4 regions of the Streptomyces sp. HUAS TT7 genome follow, and region 2 is predicted to be linked to each of the others. Evidence: riboswitches for the same ligand, from Rfam matches in the RefSeq annotation. Region 2 holds a riboswitch; each other region holds the start of a gene.

Region 1 (5,015 bases), 1.8 Mb from region 2:
CCTGGCGTGGGGCGCCTGCGCCGCCGCTCTGGTGGCGATCATCGCCAACTCGTTCGCGACGCGCTGGATAGCCACGGCCACCGCCGACCCCTCCTCGGCCGACCATCTGGGCGCCAGCGTCATAGCCCCGATCGTCGAGGAGAGCGCGAAGGCGGCGGCCGTCCTGCTGCTCTTCCTCTTCCGCAGACGCGACTTCAAGGGGATCGTCGACGGCGTGGTCTTCGCCGGTTTCACCGCGACCGGCTTCGCCTTCACCGAGAACATCCTCTATCTGGGCAACGCGTTCGGCGAGGACCAGGCAAGCCACAGCGCGGGCCTCGCCTCGACGACGGCGGCGACGTTCTTCGTACGGGTTGTCATGTCGCCGTTCGCGCACCCGCTGTTCACGGTGCTCACCGGCATCGGGTTCGGCGCGGCCGCGCTCGCGGCGCCCGGCAAGCGGCTGCGCCGCGTCGTGTTCCCGCTGGGCGGCCTGGTCTGCGCGATGGGCATGCACGCCCTGTGGAACAGCTCGACGCTGTTCGGGGTGTACGGCTTCTACATCGTGTACGGGGCGTTCATGGTGCCGGTGTTCGGGCTGCTCACCTGGCTCGCGATCTGGAGCCGGCAGCGCGAGCTGCGTACGGTCGCCGCCGAGCTGCCCGCCTATGCCGCGGCTGGCTGGCTCGGGCCCGCGGAGCCGCTCGCGCTGTCCTCGATGGCGGCCCGCGCGACGGCCCGCGACTTCGCGCACCGCACCTTCGGGGGGAAGCCGGCGGCGCGGGCGGTCGCCGAGTACGAGGCGTTCGCGACCGCGCTCGCCTTCCTGCGGCACCGCGCCTACCGCAGCGCGGGCGCGGTCGGCCCCGGTCCCGACTTCGCCGCCCGCGAGCAGGAGCTGCTCCACCATCTGTGGGAGCGCAAGCCGGTCGCAGGCCCGGCGCTGCTGTACGCGGCGGGGGCCACGGGCCGGATCTGGCTGCCCCCGCAGCCGGGCCCGCCGCACCCGTACACCCAGCACGCCCAGTACGCGCCGTATGTTCCCTACGTTCCGCAGGTTCCCTACGGGCAGCCGGGCCCGGCCGCGGGCCCGGCGCCGTACAACCCGTACCTACGCTGAGGCGGCCGTCAGCTCGGCGACCTGCGCGTCGGTCAGCTCCAGGTCGGCGACCGCGAGCAGCGCCGGGAGCTGCTCGACGGTACGGGCCGAGGCGATGGGCGCCGCGACGGTCGGCCGGGCGGCCAGCCAGGCCAGCGCCACCGTGGCGATCTCGGCGCCGGTCTCCTGGGCGGCCTTGTCGAGCGCGGCGAGCACCCTGCGGCCCCGCTCGGTCTCCAGGTGCTCCCCCGCGCCCTCGGCCCGCAGGCTGTTCACGGACTGGCCCGGGCGGTACTTGCCGGTGAGGAAGCCGGAGGCGAGCGAGAAGTAGGGGACGGCGGCCAGGCCCGCGCGGGACGCGGTCTCCTGGAGGGCGCCCTCGTAGGTGCCGCGCGAGACCAGGTTGTAGTGCGGCTGCAGCACCGCGTACTTGGCGAGGCCCTCGCGGTCGGAGAAGTCCAGGGACTCCTGGAGCCGCTCCGGGCTGATGTTGGAGGCGCCGAGCGCGCGGACCTTGCCGTCCCGCACCAGCTGGTCCAGGGCGGTCACGATCTCCTCGACGGGGACGGAGGGGTCGTCGAAGTGCGTGTAGTACAGGTCGATGTAATCGGTGCCGAGGCGGCGCAGCGACTCCTCGACGGCGGCCTTGATGTTGGTCGGGGCCAGGCCCTTGTAGCCGGGCAGCGCCCCGACCTTGGTGGCCACGACCACGTCGTCCCGGTTGCCGCGGGCGGCCAGCCACTTCCCGATGATCGCCTCGGACTCGCCACCGGAGTTTCCCTCGCCCCAGGCGGAATACAGGTCGGCGGTGTCGACGAAGTTGCCGCCGCCGTGGGTGTAGGCGTCCAGGACGGCGAAGGACTGGTCCTGGTCGGCTGTCCAGCCGAAGACGTTGCCGCCGAGGGAAAGGGGGAAGACGGAGAGGTCGGAGCTGCCGAGCACACGGAGAGAGGTCATGAGTTGATCAACTCCCTTACGGGGGTGGCTATTCCGGGCACCCCCGCCCGCAAGCAACTGGGGCTCCGCCCCAGACCCCGATCGCGCCTTAAAGGCGCTCGTCCTCAAACGCCGGACGGGCTAGGGGTGGCTGCTGCCCGTCATTAGCCACCTCAGGGGTTGAGCCCCTTCGACTGGAGCCAGGTCATCGGGTCGATGCCCGTGCCGGACGGGGTGTGGACCTCCAGGTGGAGGTGCGGCCCCGTCACGTTCCCGGTCGCGCCCACGCGACCGATCACGTCACCCGTCGACACCTTCTGCCCCTCACTCACCGCCAGCGAAGACTGGTGGCAGTACCAGAGCTCACTGCCGTCATCCAGCGTGATCACCGTGCGGTAGCCGTACGCCCCGGCCCAGCCCGCCGACTTGATCGTCCCGGAGTGGATGGCCTTGAGCGGCGTCCCCGTGGGGGCGGCGAAGTCGAGGCCGGTGTGGTGGCCGGAGGACCACATCGAGCCGGCCTCGCCGAAGGTGGAGGTGATCGTGTACGAGCCGACCGGCAGCGAGTAGCTCGCGGCCAGCTTGGCGAGCCGCTCCTCCTCCGCCTTCTTGGCCGCGGCCTCCTCGGCCGCCTTCTTCTCGGCGGCGGCCTTGGCGGCGGCCGCGTCCTGCTTGGCCTTGGCGTCGGCGGCCGCCTTCTCCGCCGCGGCCTTCTGCGCGGCCGCCTTCGCCTCGGCGACCGCACTGGCCTTCTGCTGCTCGGCCTGCTGGAGGATGCGGGCGCGCAGCGCCTCGCCCGCGTCGGTGGCACCCTGCTCGGCCTCGCTGGTGGACAGCCCCGTCATGGTCAGCGGCGAGGCGGCGATCTTCTGATCGGCCCTGGCGGCAGCGGTCTTGGGAGCATCCGGGCTGTCGTGCGAGACCAGCTCGCCGACGCCGGGCAGCGACCCGAGGTCGGGCAGGTTCTCGGATATGGAGTCGGGCAGCGATATGGAGACCGGCGGCTTGGTCTGCGCGGTGGCCATGCCGCCCGCGCCGACCGCGGCGATGACGCCGACGCCCAGCACCGTGGAGCTGCGGGCGAGCCCGCCACGCTGCTTGGCCACCCGGTGCCGGCCGCGTACCGGACGTACGGACTCCTCGGTCGGGTCCCACTCCTCCCAGCTCTCGGTCTCGCCGGGTACGTCCCCGTACAGCGAAACAGGGGGCAGGGGGGTGTTGAGGGCAGGCTCGTTGGACGCCACGAAGGCGCGCTCCTTTCCTTCCTTACCGCCTACCGGGTTAGCTGCCGGGTTCGGAGCAGGAAGGTCTCCTACGAGCGTCCATAACGGACGTCCGATTCACCCCAAGTTTGATGGTTCCCCGGTTCCCTCGCGGGATTCGGCGCATGCGCACGGTGCCGCCTTGGCGGCGACTGGGACGACCGCGCTGCGTTATCGAACGTTAATAGACAGCGGGGGCGGATTCCAAGCCGTTCCCATTGATCGTTAACGGTCCCGGCCGGGACTTAGTACCCCATAGCCGGTTCAAATCGGGCGAGTTGACAGCCTCTCAGGGTCACCCTCGCCACACCCGCTTTCTGACAGTGTGTCAATTGTTATGCGCAGCGGCACCCTTCGGGCACACACCGTGACGCCCTCTACTTCACGATCTTGACCGTGCGGCGCCGCTGCGGCTGGCCCTCGGCCGGGCGAGCCACCGCGAGCAGCGCCATGTCGTCGTTGGAGCCGCCGCCCGTGTAGCGGCGTACGTCGTCGACGAGCGCGTCCAGGACCTCCTCCGGGCCGGGGAAGATCGCGCCGCGCAGCCGGGTGCCGGGGTCGTAGAAGACGCCGGAGCCGTCGCGCGCCTCGGACAGGCCGTCGGTGTAGAGCAGCAGCGTCGCCCCGGGCGGGAAGGGGCGCACGTCCGCCCGGTCCGGCCACACCCCGAGATCGGCCATGCCGAGCGGCAGCGCGGGCTCGGACGGCACGAGCGCGTCGAGCGAGCCGTCCGCCTGCAGCATGAACGGCTCGGGGTGCCCCCGGTTCACCAGGCGTACGGTGCCGTCACCGCGCGGGATCTCGGCGAGCAGCGCGGTGGTGAACCCCTCGACCGCGTCCAGCCGGTCGCGCCGGGTGCCCTCGCGGGCCAGCGCCCGCTCCAGGCGCTGGGCGACCGCCTCCAGGGAGGACTCCTGCTCGGCGGCCTCCCGGAACGCACCGATCACCACGGCGACGGCCTCCACCGCCTGGAGCCCCTTGCCGCGTACGTCGCCGACGATGAGCCGGACCCCGTACGGGGTGTCCTGCACGGCGAACAGGTCCCCGCCGATGAAGGCGTCCGCCTGCGCGGCCTCGTACCGCGCGGCGACATTGAGCCCGCCGATACGGGGCGCCGGTGTGGGCAGCACGGCGCGCTGGGCGGTCTCCGCGATGACGCGCTGGGAGGCGAGCTGTTCGCCGCTGCGGCGCAGGATGCGGTTGATGACGAGGGCGAGCGCGCCCACCGTGAGCACGGTGAACAGCTCGCTGGACCCTTCGCCGAGGTTGGGCAGATCGTGTATGAACCAGAGCGCCACGACGGCGGCCAACGAACCCAGGCCCACGAGAGCGGTGCCGCGGCCCGAGTAGAACGGGGCGGCGACGACCGGCGCGCCCGCGAACAGCGCGGCGGCGGTCAGGTCGGGCGGGGTCGAGGCGTCGAAAACGAAGCCGACGACGATCAGCAGTACGGGTAGCGCCCGTACCAGGCGCCCGTCGCCCTCTGCTCGCTGCCGCACCCGTCCAGCCTGGCGCTTCCCGGCTCCCGCGGCGACTCGGCCGCACCCAACCGGGGCAGTCAGCGGCGGCGGCAGCGGTGGGGCCCCGGGCGTCCCCGGGCGCAGCTTCCCCTGGTGTGGCGATGGTTCGCACCCTGGTCGGGCACGCACGGCAGCTCGGCCCAGCCGCCACGATTCAGGCGGCAGCCGTGCGCGGGGCCCGCGGACCCGGCGGCCGACGCCCCGTTGACGGGGAGGGGC
Region 2 (5,015 bases):
CCCATGGGTCACACGGCCACAGCGCAGGCCGGCTCCGGCGGTCTGACAGCCACTGAGCACCGACTGGCCAACGGCCTGCGCGTGGTGCTCTCCGAGGACCACCTGACCCCGGTCGCCGCGGTGTGCCTCTGGTACGACGTGGGCTCGCGCCACGAGGTCAAGGGCCGCACCGGCCTCGCCCACCTCTTCGAGCACCTCATGTTCCAGGGCTCCCACCAGGTGCACGGCAACGGCCACTTCGAGCTGGTGCAGGGGGCCGGCGGCTCGCTGAACGGCACCACCAGCTTCGAGCGCACCAACTATTTCGAGACCATGCCCGCCCACCAGGTCGAGCTCGCGCTCTGGCTGGAGGCCGACCGCATGGGCTCGCTGCTCGCAGCCCTCGACGAGCAGTCGATGGAGAACCAGCGCGACGTCGTCAAGAACGAGCGCCGCCAGCGCTACGACAACGTGCCCTACGGCACCGCCTTCGAGAAGCTGACCGCCCTCGCCTACCCGGAGGGCCACCCCTACCACCACACGCCGATCGGCTCGATGGCCGACCTGGACGCGGCGACCCTCGAAGACGCCCGGAACTTCTTCCGTACGTACTACGCGCCCAACAACGCGGTGCTCGCGGTGGTCGGCGACATCGACCCCGAGCAGACGCTGGCCTGGGTCGAGAAGTACTTCGGCTCCATCCCCACCCACGACGGCAAGCAGCCGCCGCGCGACGGCGCGCTGCCCGACACCATGGGCGGGCAGCTGCGCGAGGTCGTCGAGGAGGACGTCCCGGCGCGCGCCCTGATGGCCGCCTACCGGCTGCCCCACGACGGCACCCGCGAGGCGGACGCCGCCGACCTGGCGCTGACCGTCCTCGGCGGCGGCGAGTCCTCCCGGCTGCACAACCGCCTGGTCCGCCGCGACCAGAGCGCCGTGGCGGCCGGGTTCGGTCTGCTGCGGCTCGCCGGCGCCCCCTCGCTCGGCTGGCTGGACGTCAAGACGTCGGCCGGCGTCGAGGTCCCCGACATCGAGGCCGCGGTCGACGAGGAGCTCGCCCGGTTCGCCGAGGAGGGCCCGACCGAGGAGGAGATGGAGCGCGCCCAGGCCCAGTTGGAGCGCGAGTGGCTCGACCGGCTCGGCACCGTGGCCGGCCGCGCCGACGAACTGTGCCGGTACGCCGTGCTGTTCGGCGACCCGCAGCTCGCCCTGACGGCCGTCGACCGCGTTCTGGACATCACCGCGGAAGAGGTCAAGGCGGTCGCCGCCGCGACCCTGCGCCCCGACAACCGGGCCGTCCTGGTGTACGAGCCCACCGCGGCACCCGAGGCAGGCAACGAAGAGGAAGAGGCGGGCCAGTGACGGACGCTGTCGTGACCATGGAATTCCACCCGCAGCCGGTCGCCGGCACCGCCACGCCGTGGGCCTTCCCGGCCCCCGAGCGCGGCACGCTCGCCAACGGCCTGACCGTGCTGCGCTGCCACCGCCCCGGCCAGCAGGTCGTCGCCGTGGAGATCTTCCTCGCGGCCCCGCTGGACGCCGAGCCCGAGGGCCTCGACGGCGTCGCCACGATCATGGCGCGCGCCCTGACCGAGGGCACCGACAAGCACTCGGCCGAGGAGTTCGCCGCCGAGCTGGAGCGGTGCGGCGCCACCATCGACGCGCACGCCGACCACCCCGGCGTCCGGGTCTCCCTCGAAGTGCCGGTCTCCCGGCTGCCCAAGGCGCTCTCGCTGCTCGCCGAGGCGCTGCGGGCCCCCGCGTTCGCCGACTCCGAGGTCGAGCGGCTCGTACGCAACCGGCTCGACGAGATCCCGCACGAGCAGGCCAACCCGTCCCGGCGGGCCGCCAAGCAGCTCTCCAAGGAGCTGTTCCCGGCCTCCGCGCGCATGTCCCGGCCCCGCCAGGGCACCGAGGAGACCGTCGCCGCCATCGACGCGGCCGCGGTGCGCGCCTTCTACGAGGCGTATGTGCGCCCCGCGACGACCGTCACCGTCGTCGTCGGCGACCTGTCGGGCACCGACCTCGACGCGATCCTCGCGGACACCCTGGGCGACTGGACCGGCAATACGGCCGAGCCGCGCCCCATGCCGCCGATCACCGCCGACGACACCGGCCGGGTCGTCATCGTGGACCGCCCCGGCGCCGTCCAGACCCAGCTGCTCATCGGCCGCGTCGGCGCCGACCGGCACGACCGGGTCTGGCCGGCCCAGGTCCTCGGCACGTACTGCCTGGGCGGCACCCTCACCTCGCGCCTGGACCGCGTGCTGCGCGAGGAGAAGGGCTACACCTACGGTGTCCGCGCGTTCGGCCAGGTGCTGCGCTCGGGGCCGGACGGCGGCGCGGCCATGCTCGCCATCAGCGGCTCGGTCGACACCCCGCACACCGGCCCGGCCCTCGACGACCTGTGGAAGGTGCTGCGCACGCTGGCCGCCGAAGGCCTCACGGACGCCGAGCGCGAGACGGCCGTGCAGAACCTGGTGGGCGTCGCGCCGCTCAAGTACGAGACCGCGGCGGCCGTCGCGGGGACGCTGGCCGACCAGGTCGAGCAGCACCTCCCGGACGACTACCAGGCGCAGTTGTACGCGCTGCTCGCGGAGACCGGCACCGTGGAGGCGACGGCGGCCGTCGTCAACGCCTTCCCCGCCGACCGGCTCGTCACGGTCCTCGTGGGGGACGCGGCACAGATCGAGGAGCCGGTCAGGGCGCTCGGAATCGGCGAAGTGACCGTCGTAGCAGGCTGATTGAGGCATCGTCCGGGCCGACCGAGGCACGCGGACGACGGAGGGTTGCGGGACCCCGGTGGCGGATGCGCCGCCGGGGTCCTCCTTAATGTCCGTTTTGTAGGGGAGGTTGCCTGTCTGTCATGTGGCGTGCGCTACAAAAACCGGTGTCTGTTTGGTGATTGAAAGATCAGCCGTCTAGCGTCGGTCCCGCTGTCCGTCACCACCCGTCGCAGCCGCGGCACCGGACAGCGATCGCCGAGTCCCCGAAGGCGCGAGCCTGGGGAGCCGGGGACCCACTCAGTCCCTGGGGTGAATCGGACGCCTCCGCCCGCGGAGGAGCCCGTAGGAGACCTTCCTGCTCCGAACCCGTCAGCTAACCCGGTAGGCGAGATGGAAGGAAAGGACACCGCCACTCCATGGCGTTCACCCGTGCCACCGGGAAGCATCGCGCGCCCAGCCGTATGACGCGCCGCAGCGCGAACATCGCGGGCATCGCCACCCTCGCCACCGCCGGAGTCGTAGGCACCCTCGCCTCCCCGGCCATGGCGGCCCCGAGCACCACCACCGCCGACACGGGCCTGACCCAGGCCATCGTCATCGGTGACAGCATCGCCGACCAGGTGGGCGCCCAGGCCGACGCGCAGAAGCAGGCCGCCGCGAAGGCCAAGGCGAAGGCCGAGGCCGAGGCCGCCGCCAAGGCGAAGGCCGAGCAGCGGGCCAAGGAGGCACGCGAGGCCAAGGAGCGTGCCGCGCGCGAGGCCGAGCGCAAGCGCCTCAACACCTTCGTGGCCCCCATATCCGACAGTTATGTGTCCACCGGCTACAAGACCGGCGGATCCCTGTGGTCCTCCGGCAGCCACACCGGCATCGACTTCCATGCGGGGATCGGCACTTCGGTGCACGCCGTGGGTCTGGGCACCGTCGTCGAGGCCGGCAACGGCGGCGCGTACGGCAACAACGTCGTGGTCAAGATGCACGACGGCACGTACACCCAGTACGGCCACCTCTCGGTCATCCAGGTCTCCGTCGGCCAGACCGTCGAGCCGGGCCAGCAGATCGCCCTGTCGGGCAACACCGGCAACACCACCGGCCCGCACCTCCACTTCGAGGCCCGCACCGGCCCGGAGTACGGCTCGGACATCGACCCCATCGCCTACCTGCGCTCGCACGGCGTCTCCGTCTGAGACATCCGAGGCGTACGAGACGTCCAGGACGTCCGAAGCGCCCCCGCGCACACCGAAGGCCCCCGGCACGCCGCCGGGGGCCTTCGGCATTGGCCAAAAGAAATCCATTGATTCCGGCTCGTCACCGGGAATTAACAAGGCCTGCCATAGAGTCGCTGAACAGGCGTTGCGCGATCGCGTTTCGCGGGGATTGAGGCGGAGGTTCGGCCATGCGTATTCCGGCGCATTCGGTATGCACGGCAATCCGCGACGACATCGTCTCGGGTGTCTTCGAGCGGGGCAGCCGGCTCACCGAGGAAGTCCTCGCACGCCGTTACGGGGTATCGCGCGTCCCGGTCCGCGAGGCCCTGCGCACCCTGGAGTCCGAGGGGTTCGTCACCACCCGCAGACACGCCGGCGCCTGCGTGGCCGAGCCCACCGAGCTGGAGGCCGCCGACCTCCTCGAACTGCGCCTGGTCCTTGAGCCGTTGGCCGCCGCCCGTGCTGCGGGCCGCCGCAGCGAGGCCCATCTCAAGGTGCTGCGCGGCCTGGTGAGGCTGGGTCAGGACCGGGCCAGGCGCGGCCAGGGCGAGGATCTGCGCCCGCTCGGCGGCTGGTTCCACGAGACGCTCGCCCAGGCCTCCGCGAGCCCCGGACTGATCGCGCTGCTCACGCAGTTGAGGCACAAGGTCGCCTGGATGTACGCGGTCGAGGTGCCGGCCCGCCCGGCCGAGGCCTGGGCCGAACTCGGCGCGATCACCGACGCGGTGGCCCGCGGGGATACCGAACGCGCCCGCTCGCTCACCGCCCTGCACGCCGAGCGATCATTTTCCGCCCATCGGCTGCGCGGGCCCGCACCCGTGAGAACTTCGCAACATGCCGTAAACACCGCGAGCGCCCGCACTTAACAGCACGGCCGTATACAAAGAAAGGAAATAAAGCGCACCGCATTGTGCTGCCCGGAATCAGGATTTTCCGCGCACCCCATGCCCGCGAGAACTCAATGCATCGCGCACGCCCCATGCCGGGGGAAAGCGAAAGGACCGCCGGGCCCGAATTCGGGATCAGCGGTCCTTCGGTGTGACGCGGTGTCGCGCCGACCGGATCAGACGGTCTCGGGGAGCTCCTCAAGACCCTCGGCGACCAG
Region 3 (5,015 bases), 2.9 Mb from region 2:
CATCAAATGTCAGCCCTTGAAACGCGGGAAGGCGGAGCGGCCCGCGTAGACCGCGGCGTCGTCGAGGATCTCCTCGATGCGCAGCAGCTGGTTGTACTTGGCGACGCGGTCCGAGCGGGCCGGGGCGCCGGTCTTGATCTGGCCGCAGTTCACCGCGACGGCGAGGTCGGCGATGGTGACGTCCTCGGTCTCGCCGGAGCGGTGGGACATCATGCACTTGAAGCCGTTGCGTTGGGCCATCTCGACGGCGTCCAGGGTCTCGGTCAGCGAACCGATCTGGTTGACCTTGACGAGCAGGGCGTTGGCGGAGCCCTCCTCGATGCCGCGCGAGAGACGCTCGGGGTTGGTGACGAACAGGTCGTCGCCGACGATCTGGACCTTGGAGCCGAGGCGCGAGGTGATGGTGTTCCAGCCGGCCCAGTCGTCCTCGAACAGCGGGTCCTCGATGGAGACCAGCGGGTACGCGGAGACGAGCTCCTCGTAGTACTCGGTCATCTCGGCGGCCGAGCGGGACTTGCCCTCGAACTCGTACTTGCCGTCCTTGTAGAACTCGGACGCGGCGACGTCGAGCGCGAGCGCGATGTCCTTGCCCGGGGCGTAGCCGGCTTCCTTGATGGCCTCGAGGATGAGGTCCAGGGCGGCGCGGTTGGACTCCAGGTTCGGCGCGAAGCCGCCCTCGTCGCCGAGGCCGGTGGACAGGCCCTTGCGCTTCAGGACGCCCTTGAGCGTGTGGTAGACCTCGGCACCCCAGCGAAGGGCCTCGGAGAAGGACTCCGCGCCGATCGGGGCGATCATGAACTCCTGGATGTCGACGTTGGAGTCGGCGTGCGACCCACCGTTGAGGATGTTCATCATCGGGACGGGCAGCAGGTGCGCGTTCGGGCCGCCCAGGTAGCGGAACAGCGGCAGGTCGCTGGCCTCGGAGGCGGCGTGCGCGACGGCGAGGGAGACGCCGAGGATGGCGTTGGCGCCGAGCGAGCCCTTGTTGTCCGTGGCATCCAGGTCGAACATGGCCTGGTCGATCAGGCGCTGCTCGGTGGCGTCGTAGCCGACGAGCTCCGGGCCGATCTGCTCGATGACGGCGAGGACGGCCTTCTCGACACCCTTGCCGCCGTAGCGGTTCGGGTCACCGTCACGAAGCTCGATGGCCTCGAAGGCACCGGTGGAGGCGCCGGACGGAACTGCAGCACGACCGGTGCTGCCGTCGTCGAGGCCGACCTCGACCTCGACCGTGGGGTTGCCTCGGGAGTCCAGGATTTCCCGGGCTACGACGACGTCGATGGACGGCACGAGCATCTCCTTCTGGGATGTGACGCTAGATGTGACGCAAGCAGTGCAAGGTCGTGCGGGGTCGCGTTCGCCTTGCGACAAGAGCCTAACCGGCTCTGGAGCTCCGGCCAGCCGAGTGCCCGCCTCCTGGGACGAAAAAGGGCCCAAAGGCCCTGATTCCGGGCAAAGGACCACAACACTACTGCCGGGTAACAGCGAAAACCCCGGCCCGGCGCGTACGGGGGAATGCGCGCCGGGCCGGGGCGATCTGGGGGCGGGTCGGTCTCAGCCGAGGTGCAGCTTCTGGCCCGGGAAGATCAGGTTCGCGTCCTTGACGATGTCCTTGTTCAGCTCGAACAGCTTCTGCCAGCCGCCCTTGACTCCGTTGGCGGCGGCGATGCCGCCGAGGGTGTCGCCGGACTTGACGGTGTATTCGCCGTTGCCCTGCTTGACCGGCTCGGTGCGCTGCTCGTCGCGGGCGGCCGGCGCGGACTCGGTGCGCTCGGACTTCTTCGCCTTCGGCTGCGGCTGGGCCTGCTGCTTCGGCTTCGAGGACTCCGAAGACTTCGAGGACTTCGGCTTCGAGGACGAACCGGAGGTGTCCACGTCGGCCTTGCTGCCGCCGGACGTCAGGTTGCCGGCGCTCGCGCAGCCCCAGGCACCCGGGCCCTGCATCGCGAGCAGCTTCTCGGCGGTGGCTATCTGCTGGCCCTTGGTGGCGAGGTCGGCGCGCGAGGCGTACTGGGTGCCGCCGGCGGCGGCCCAGGAGGACTGCGAGAACTGCAGGCCGCCGTAGTAGCCGTTGCCGGTGTTGATGGACCAGTTGCCGCCGGACTCGCACTGGGCGACGGCGTCCCAGGTCTGGACGGATGCGGCGGAGGCGTTGCCCGCCGCCATCAGCGGGGCGGCCACGGCGGCGCCGGTGACACCGGCCAGCGTGGCGACACGGACGGCCTTGGACGGGCGACGGTGCTTGCCCTTGCCGGAAAGCAGCATGGAGGTTCTCCTCACCGACGCCTGCGAGGTGAGCTGTCGGGTTCGGGCGTGAGCTGCCCGGCCGAGCGTCGATGCGCCCGTCTTCACCCCAAGCCGTTGCGGCAGTTACGTGAACTGCCGGGCCCGGCACTTACCTTGGGTCCCCCGCTCCTGCCTACGGCGCATAAGCGTCGGCTGTTCCCGTCGGCCGACGGCAGGATTCGGCGTGCTCGGTCGACGGGGCTCGTGGTGACGAGCGAGTCCGACGAAAACACACGCCCCGCCAATGTTCAAAGACGCACATCGGGGAGAAATCCCCCCTACTTGCCGCCACAGAAGGGGCGTTTCCGCAGGTGAGGGGCGGGGCGGACGGACCGGGCAGACGGGACACGCCAGTTGAGGCGAAGAGACCCATGTCTCACTTGCACGAACCGGACATAGGGCTGCGAACTAACCCTGCTTCGGCGCCGACTTCGGGTTCGCCACAGCCGCTGCCGCATCCTTCAGGTCCAGGCTCTGGCCAGGCAGGATGAGGTTGGGGTCGGTGCCGATCAGCTTCTCGTTGGCGTGGTACAGCGCGGGCCAGCCGCCCTGGATCTTGTTCGCCTCGGCGATGGCCGACAGATTGTCGCCGGGGCGGACGGTGTAGTCGCCGTTCGCGGCAGGGGCGTTACCGGACTCACGTGAGGCATCGTCACCTCGCGAGGCGTGCCGTCCGGAATCGCGGCTATCGGGGGAGTTGCCCGAATTGTTCGAACCACTCGTACCGGCCGGCGTGCCCGGGTCGGCCTGACCGGTCGTCGGGGCGGACGGGGACGTACCGCCCGGCGCCGTGCCCGCGCTCTCCTCCGGCGAGGGCGCCCCGCGGTGCTTGCCGGGGCTCGCCGGGGTGGACGCGGACGGCGTCGGGGACTTGGCCGGGTCGCTCGGCTTCGTGGCACCCGGGGCCGGCGTGGCGGGCGTGGAGCCGCTCGGCGTCGGCGTGGCGTCGGGCGCCTTGGTCGCCGGGGCGGTGGGGATCGCCGGGGCGGTGGGGGTCGCGGGAGCGGGCGTGGGCGTCCCGGTCGACGTGTCGGGCGCGCCCGGGTCGACGTCCGCCGAGCCGCCACCCTTGGTGAGCCCGGCGCCGGTGCCGCAGTTCGCGAAGGCCCCCGGCCCCTTGGCCGCGAGCACCCGCTCGGCGACGGCTATCTGTTGGGCGCGGCTGGCGAGGTCGGCGCGCTGCGCGTAGTCCGTGCCGCCGTACGCCTCCCAGGTGGCCTGCGAGAACTGGAGCCCGCCGTACAGGCCGTTGCCGAAGTCGGCACTCCACATTCCGCCGGACTCGCAGGCGGCCACCTGGTTCCAGGTGGTCGCGTCCGCGGCGTTCGCGCCGGTCGCGGCGAGTAGGGGAAGCGCGATGGCCGATCCGGTCACTCCTGCCGCGACGACGAGAGCGGGTGCCTGGCGAGGTCGACGATGCCGTCCATTCCCGGAGCGCATGGATAAGGCCTTCCGTGTGACTGCTGAGCCGAATGAACGGTGAACGTAGCCGTACTCGAACGCTTGTCACAAGTCGATGCAGCGGGGATCACATAAAAGTCACAGTCTTGACGGACCGTCACATCCGGATGTTTCCGGTGAGGGCGTGAACTCGACCGGCAGGGTGCGCAGTCCGCGCATGATGAGCCCGCCGCGCCAGCGCAAATCGTCAGGTTCCACCGCGAGCCGCAGGTCAGGGAGGCGCCGCAGCAGGGTGGCGAGTGCGGTCTGCCCTTCGAGCCGGGCGAGCGGCGCACCGAGGCAGTAGTGGATCCCGTGCCCGTATCCGAGGTGCTGGTTGTCCTTCCGGCCGAGGTCGAGGGTGTCCGGATCGGCGAAGCGCCCGGGGTCACGGTCAGCGGCGGCGAGCACGACGAGCACGGGGTCGCCGGCCGCGATGTCCTGCCCGCCGAGCGTCAGGGGCCGGGTGGCGAACCGCCAGGTGGCCATCTCGACGGGCCCGTCGTAGCGGAGAAGTTCCTCGACCCCGGTTTCGAGAAGACCGGTCTCCCCGGCCGCGAGGGAGTCCTGAAGCCGTTCGCGCTGCCCCGGATTGCGGAGCAAGGCGTACATACCGTTGCCAATGAGGTTGACCGTCGTCTCGAATCCGGCGAAGAGCAGGATGAAGGCCATGGCGGCGGCTTCGTTCTCGGTGAGGTGCTCGCCGTGGTCGCTGGCCTCGATGAGCCGGGAGATGAGGTCGTCGCCGGGGTTCTCGCGCTTCTTGTGGATGAGCTCGGCCAGGTAGTTCCGCATCTTCTTGACGGAGCGGGCGACACCCCCTCGGGGGCCGCCCCCGTGCCGGATCATCATGCCCGCCCAGTCGCGGAAGTCGTCCTGGTCCTCGCGGGGCACGCCGAGCAGATCGCAGATGGCATAAATGGGAAGCGGGAACGCGAACTCGTGAATGAGGTCGGCCGACCCCTCGGCCTCGAACGCGTCGATGAGCCGGTCGGTCAACTCCTGCACCCGGGGCGCGAATTGGGCGACGGTACGAGGAGTGAACGCCTTCGACACCAGACGCCGCAGCCGGGTGTGATCGGGCGGGTCGATGTTGAGCAGATGCGTCATCAGCTCGGCCTTGCGCTCGCCCGGGATGCCGGTTTTGCCCTTGGCGTGGGCGGGCTCGTCGTGGTGTGCGGGGTTCTTGGAGAGCCGCTGGTCGGCGAGGGCCTGCTTGGCGTCCCCGTACCGCGTGACCAGCCACGCCTCGACGCCGCTCGGCAGCCGGGTGCGGTGCACGGGGGCGT
Region 4 (5,015 bases), 5.8 Mb from region 2:
TGCCGCCGGCATCCGGCCCGCCGACGCCGAGGGCGACCCGAAGGAGATCGCGGAGGCGCTCGGCGGCCCGCCCGGCGTGCAGCTCACCGCCGGGACGTACGAAGGCTCGGGCAGCGCCTGCCTGCAGATCGGCGAGGCCCAGCTGCCCCCGTTCGAGGGCCTCGACCTCCTCGCCGTACGGCTGCTGCTGCTCAGCCACCCCTACGAGGAGCCGGTCTCGGTCACCGCCGAGCAGGTCGGCGAGGCCGGCCGCGCCATGGCCCGCTGGCGGCGTGCCGTGGCGGACTGGGCCGAGCAGCCCTCGAAGCCGATCCCCGCCGACCTCAAGAGCACCGCCCGTACCGCCCTGGACAATCGGCTCGACACCGCGGCCGTCCTGCGCCTCCTCCACGATCTGGCGACGGCCGACGACGTGCCGCAGGGAGCCAAGTTCGAAACCATGGCCCACCTCGACCGCGTGCTCGGCCTCGAACTCGTCCGCGAGGTGGGGACCGCGCGCGGGGGAGCGGGTCAGTAGTCCCCGCGGACGGGCCACGCAGGCACATCGCCCCGTGACGGCAGATGGGCCGGACGCCGGGGAGGTGGGCCGAAGACTGCTCAGCCCTCGAAGCCGCCCTCGCTCAGGGCCTTGTCGATGCGGGCGCGGTGCGTCGCTTCCCACATGTCGAGGGATTCGTCGGCCTCCTTGGCCAACTTGCGCCGGGCGTCCAGGAGCACCTGCTCCCAGCGGGCGCGGGGAGTGACCACGATGCCCTCCTCGTCGGCCACCACGATGTCGCCCGCGTCCACCCGCACGCCGCCGCAGCGCACCGGCTCGTTGAGCGGGGCCACGGCCTTCTTGGTTCCGGGGATGGGAATGACGCCCCGGGCGAACACGGGAAAGCCCAACTCGCGGACCTCGGCGAGGTCACGAATGACACCGTCGGCCACGAACGCGGCGATTCCCCGGCGTTGGGCGACGGCGCACACGTTTCCGCCGGCGAGCGCGTGGTCCAGGTCGCCCGATTCGACGACGACGACCGAACCGGGCTCCGCACGGTGGATGGCCGCGTGCAGCATGAGGTTGTCGCCCGGGGGACACCGAACGGTGAATGCGGGACCCGAAACGCGCGGCATCGGGGACCACAAAGGGCGAATGCCGATATCCATGACCTGCTCGCGTCCCAGGACGTCGGCGAGCGTGGTCGGGGAAATGTTCTTGAATTCGCTGATGTCGTTCATGTTTCTTCCTGACGGGACTTGACAGGGCGTAATAAGGGCTTGTTCGGAGCGCCAGTTGGGTGGCACCGGGTGTTCGGTGCCGCCTCGGTACGAGCGTGTGCGGCTTTGAACGCCGGAATGATCTCAGGCGATCTGATGCGCCGCCAGCAGGCTTTTTTGTGAGATGGGGTCGGTGGCGACCGGAGCCGTGCAGGCATGGGCGCCCGCCAGCGTGCCGAAGCGGCCGCATTCCCGTACGTCCCGGCCGGTGAGCCTGCCGTACAGGAAGCCGCTGACGTACGCGTCGCCCGCGCCGCTGGTGTCCACGACGGGGGCGTGGGGTGCGACCGCCGGGATGTGGTGTGGGGTCGGTCCGCCGTCCCGGGTGAGAAGGTAGGAGCCCTCGGCGCCGGCCGTGGCGACCACCGTGTCCGCGCGGCCCTCGCGGAGGATCTCCCGCATCAGAGCGGGGGTGTTGTCGCCCGCGCCCGCCGCGCTGAGGAACACGAGGTCGGAGCGGAGTGCGAACTCCCGGTGGTGGTCGGCCAGTCCGTCCCAGTCGTGCAGATCGGTCGAGACCGGGACGCCGAGCGCCTCGATGTCGTCGAGGAGGAAGCGCGCGAAGTTCATGATGGAGAGGTGGACGTGGCGGGTCCGGCGCAGCCGGGGGAGGTAGAAGTCCCGGGGCATGCGCAGGTCGGCCGGGTCGCGGGCGTCGTAGAAGGACATCCGGCGGCCGTTCGCGTCCACCAGGTTCACCGCGCGCCGGGTACCCGCCGGGGAGATCAGCGGGGCGAAGTCGACATCGCCCTCGGCCAGCAGCTCGCGGACCCGGGAGCCGATCCAGTCGTCGCCGATGCAGTCGATCAGGCCGACCTCCAGGCCGAGCGCCCGGGCCCCGAGAGCCACGTTCGCGCCGGTGTGCCCGGGCCACTCCTCAATGGGCCCGACCTGCACCGAGTCGGCCGGCGGGACCGGCAGGGAATCGACCCGTACGACCGTGTCCACCCCCGTGCCCCCGACCACCAGGACGTCGTACTCCGCGCTCTCTCGGATCACCGTTCCACCCCTCCGCTGCCGGCCCCCGCCGTGGAGGGCTGCCTGTGACCATGATCTCCGGCAGGGGCGTAAGGGAGGTGTGTGGTGTCGCCGGTATGCGAGACATGGGTCATAAGAGAGGTCCCAAGTGTCCAAAATGAGGCACTTTGAGGCGCCGTCGCTCCGGTTTTTGTAATGTCCGAATTGGTGGCTATTGAGTAAGGCTCGCCTCTTTTGCGGGTCGGCTGTTCGGTTGCTCGAAGAGCGAGTGAATTGGGTCACGTGCGGGGGTGTGGGCGCCCGGGTCCGCCGGGGTCATTTCGGTTGGGCCGAAAGCGAGTTGAGAGCGTCGGGCGGGGTGGCCGACGGGTGTGGATTTAAGTGGATCTATATCCCGGATCGCGCCCTTTGAATTCTGGGCTTGTTTCCACTCGGCGTATTCGTCTACGTTCACCGCAATCCGGATGGAACGCCGAATCCTGCCGCCGTCCGGACCCTCCCACACACGTATGGCAGGAGCGGGGGACCCAGGTAAGCCGCCGATCCGGATTCCGGAACGGCTGGGGTGAAGTCGCGTGCGCCGCGACCGGACATCTCCCGTCCGAACCCGACAGCTCACCTCGCAGGCGAAGGAGAGGAATTCACCATGCCTGCAAAGGGCAAGCACCGCCGCCCCAAGTCCAGCTCGTTCTCCCGTGGCCTCGCCGTCGCGGGTACGGGCGGCGCCGTACTCGCCATTCCGGTGATCGGTGCGACCACGGCCACCGCCGCGCCCGCGTCGGTCCACTCCGCCACCCCCGTCACGGCGGTGAAGGCGTCCCCCACGAGCTACTCCGTCGTCGCCGGGGACTCGCTTGCCAAGATCGCCGACGCCCTCAACGTGAGCGGCGGCTGGAAGCAGCTGTACCAGGACAACCAGAGCGTCATCGGCGGCAACCCGGCCCTGATCCAGCCCGGCCTCAAGCTCACCGTCGGCGCCCCCGCCCGGGCCGCCTCGGCCGACCGTGCCGACCGCTCCGCCCGCACGACGAGCCTCACCACGGCGACTACGGCGACCACGGCCAGTGCGCCGAAGTACGCCAACAACCTGGACGGCTGGATCAAGCAGTCGCTGGACGTCATGGCTCAGCACGGCATCCCGGGAAGCTACAACGGCATCTACCGCAACATCATGCGTGAGTCGTCGGGCAACCCGCTCGCCATCAACAACTGGGACATCAACGCCATCAACGGCGTCCCGTCCAAGGGCCTGCTCCAGGTCATCCAGCCCACCTTCGACGCCTTCCACGTGCCGGGCACGTCCACGGACCTCTACGACCCGGTGGCGAACATCACCGCCGCGTGCAACTACGCCGCCAAGAGGTACGGCTCGATCGACAACGTCTTCGGGGCGTACTGACGGTCGGCCTCGGGGCCGGGCGCTTGAGGAGGGCGCCCGGCCCACCGGGCCGACGGCCCCAACTGACCATCCGGTGGCGGGGTTTCGGATCCCGCAAGTCGGCAGATAGGGGCGCCCTACCTGCTTCGCTCCCCGTGTGCAGGGTTCAAACGGGGAGCGGCGCAAATTTCGTTCACCCCCCAGGGTGAACAATTCGAAGGCTGCACGTTTCTGCATGCGGCTCTATTCCTAGGGTGGTAGTGCGTCACCCCGGGACCACGGTGACTGCCCGACAACCGAGTACCTCCGCACCCGCGGGGGTCAGTTCTGGACCGGGAGCTGCCATGGGAACCACCGCTCGGCCATCCGTCTCGGCGCCTGTTCCGCTTCCGCCGGGGCTGCTGCCGGACCGGTGCTGCAACGCCCGTACCTATCTGATGCAGGGGTTCACGGTGGTCGAGGTCCAGGGCACCGTCGACCTGGCCACCGCGCCCGGCGTACAGCTGCACCTCGACGCCGCCACACAGCCGACGGGCGCCCGCGTGATCGTGGACCTGCGGCCCGTCGACTTCTTCGACTGCGCCGCGCTCACCCTGCTGTGCCGGGCGTTCCGGAGAACCCGGGCGCGCGACGGCCACCTCGGCGTGGTGTGTGTACGGCCCTGGCATCGGCGGATCCTGACGGCGGGCGGTCTCGACCCGCTCTTCACGCCGACGACCACGATCGAGGAAGCGGCCCGGGCCGCCCTGGCCGCACCGAAGGCCGGTGACAACTAGAGCTGGGCGCAGGGCTCTGGCATACACGAAGAAGAGCCCGCGCCCTTGACGGGAAGGTCGGCGGGGGCGGGCGTATCGTCGCGTGGGTGACTGCGATGAGAAAGATCATCCTTCCCATGTCGGTCTCCCTCGACGGCTTTTTCGCTGGGCCCGAGGGCGAAATCGACGGGCACATGGTCGACGACGAGCTGCACCGGTACGTCAACGGACAAGGCGCGTCCGGGCGGGGACCTCGTGATCGGCGGGGCGAATCTCGCCGCCACGTTCCGGCAGTACGACCTCATCGACAATTCCGCCTCTACGTCCACCCGGTCCTGCTCGGAACGGGCAAGCGCCTCTTTGCGACCTCGGGCGCCGACACGCACAAGCTGCGACTCATCGAGACCCGCACCTTCGGCAACGGCGTCGTCCTCCTGCACCACGAGCGGGTCCGGACAGCCGAGTAACCGGCGCCCGTACGCACCCGGAAGACGGCGGGAACGAGGAACATGGAACGGCAACTGGCCAGGCAATGGCTCGCGACGGCTGTCGAGGAGGCCCGAGCGGGCCTCGCGGAGGGCGGCATCCCGATCGGCGCGGCGCTCTACGGCGCGGACGGAGCAGTGCTGGGCCGCGGACACAAT

The links. A riboswitch is a leader RNA that binds a small molecule or an ion and turns the genes downstream of it on or off. The one in region 2 is predicted to bind cyclic di-AMP.
Region 1: another riboswitch for cyclic di-AMP. It lies ahead of ACSHXC_RS18455 (M23 family metallopeptidase); the one in region 2 lies ahead of ACSHXC_RS10055 (M23 family metallopeptidase).
Region 3: another riboswitch for cyclic di-AMP. It lies ahead of ACSHXC_RS23310 (transglycosylase family protein); the one in region 2 lies ahead of ACSHXC_RS10055 (M23 family metallopeptidase).
Region 4: another riboswitch for cyclic di-AMP. It lies ahead of ACSHXC_RS36565 (transglycosylase SLT domain-containing protein); the one in region 2 lies ahead of ACSHXC_RS10055 (M23 family metallopeptidase).

What each region holds. Positions count from the first base shown of each region.
Region 1 covers NZ_CP196175.1:4,099,959-4,104,973, forward strand. Annotated here, with positions in the region: gene ACSHXC_RS18445 (PrsW family intramembrane metalloprotease) at 1-1,099, shown strand, start outside; gene ACSHXC_RS18450 (aldo/keto reductase) at 1,091-2,035, opposite strand; gene ACSHXC_RS18455 (M23 family metallopeptidase) at 2,188-3,258, opposite strand; cyclic di-AMP (ydaO/yuaA leader) riboswitch at 3,270-3,410, opposite strand; gene ACSHXC_RS18460 (PP2C family protein-serine/threonine phosphatase) at 3,654-4,775, opposite strand.
Region 2 covers NZ_CP196175.1:2,262,526-2,267,540, reverse strand. Annotated here, with positions in the region: gene ACSHXC_RS10065 (M16 family metallopeptidase) at 4-1,341, shown strand; gene ACSHXC_RS10060 (M16 family metallopeptidase) at 1,359-2,723, shown strand; cyclic di-AMP (ydaO/yuaA leader) riboswitch at 2,949-3,108, shown strand; gene ACSHXC_RS10055 (M23 family metallopeptidase) at 3,122-3,889, shown strand; gene ACSHXC_RS10050 (GntR family transcriptional regulator) at 4,099-4,776, shown strand; gene ACSHXC_RS10045 (HPr family phosphocarrier protein) at 4,974-5,015, opposite strand, start outside.
Region 3 covers NZ_CP196175.1:5,147,513-5,152,527, reverse strand. Annotated here, with positions in the region: gene eno (phosphopyruvate hydratase) at 10-1,296, opposite strand; gene ACSHXC_RS23310 (transglycosylase family protein) at 1,555-2,265, opposite strand; cyclic di-AMP (ydaO/yuaA leader) riboswitch at 2,269-2,437, opposite strand; gene ACSHXC_RS23305 (transglycosylase family protein) at 2,695-3,726, opposite strand; gene ACSHXC_RS23300 (cytochrome P450 family protein) at 3,826-5,015, opposite strand, start outside.
Region 4 covers NZ_CP196175.1:8,046,871-8,051,885, forward strand. Annotated here, with positions in the region: gene ACSHXC_RS36550 (hypothetical protein) at 1-517, shown strand, start outside; gene ACSHXC_RS36555 (RraA family protein) at 598-1,221, opposite strand; gene ACSHXC_RS36560 (carbohydrate kinase family protein) at 1,345-2,259, opposite strand; cyclic di-AMP (ydaO/yuaA leader) riboswitch at 2,699-2,882, shown strand; gene ACSHXC_RS36565 (transglycosylase SLT domain-containing protein) at 2,885-3,637, shown strand; gene ACSHXC_RS36570 (anti-sigma factor antagonist) at 3,961-4,392, shown strand; partial or broken gene ACSHXC_RS36575 (dihydrofolate reductase family protein) at 4,488-4,838, shown strand; gene ACSHXC_RS36580 (nucleoside deaminase) at 4,881-5,015, shown strand, end outside.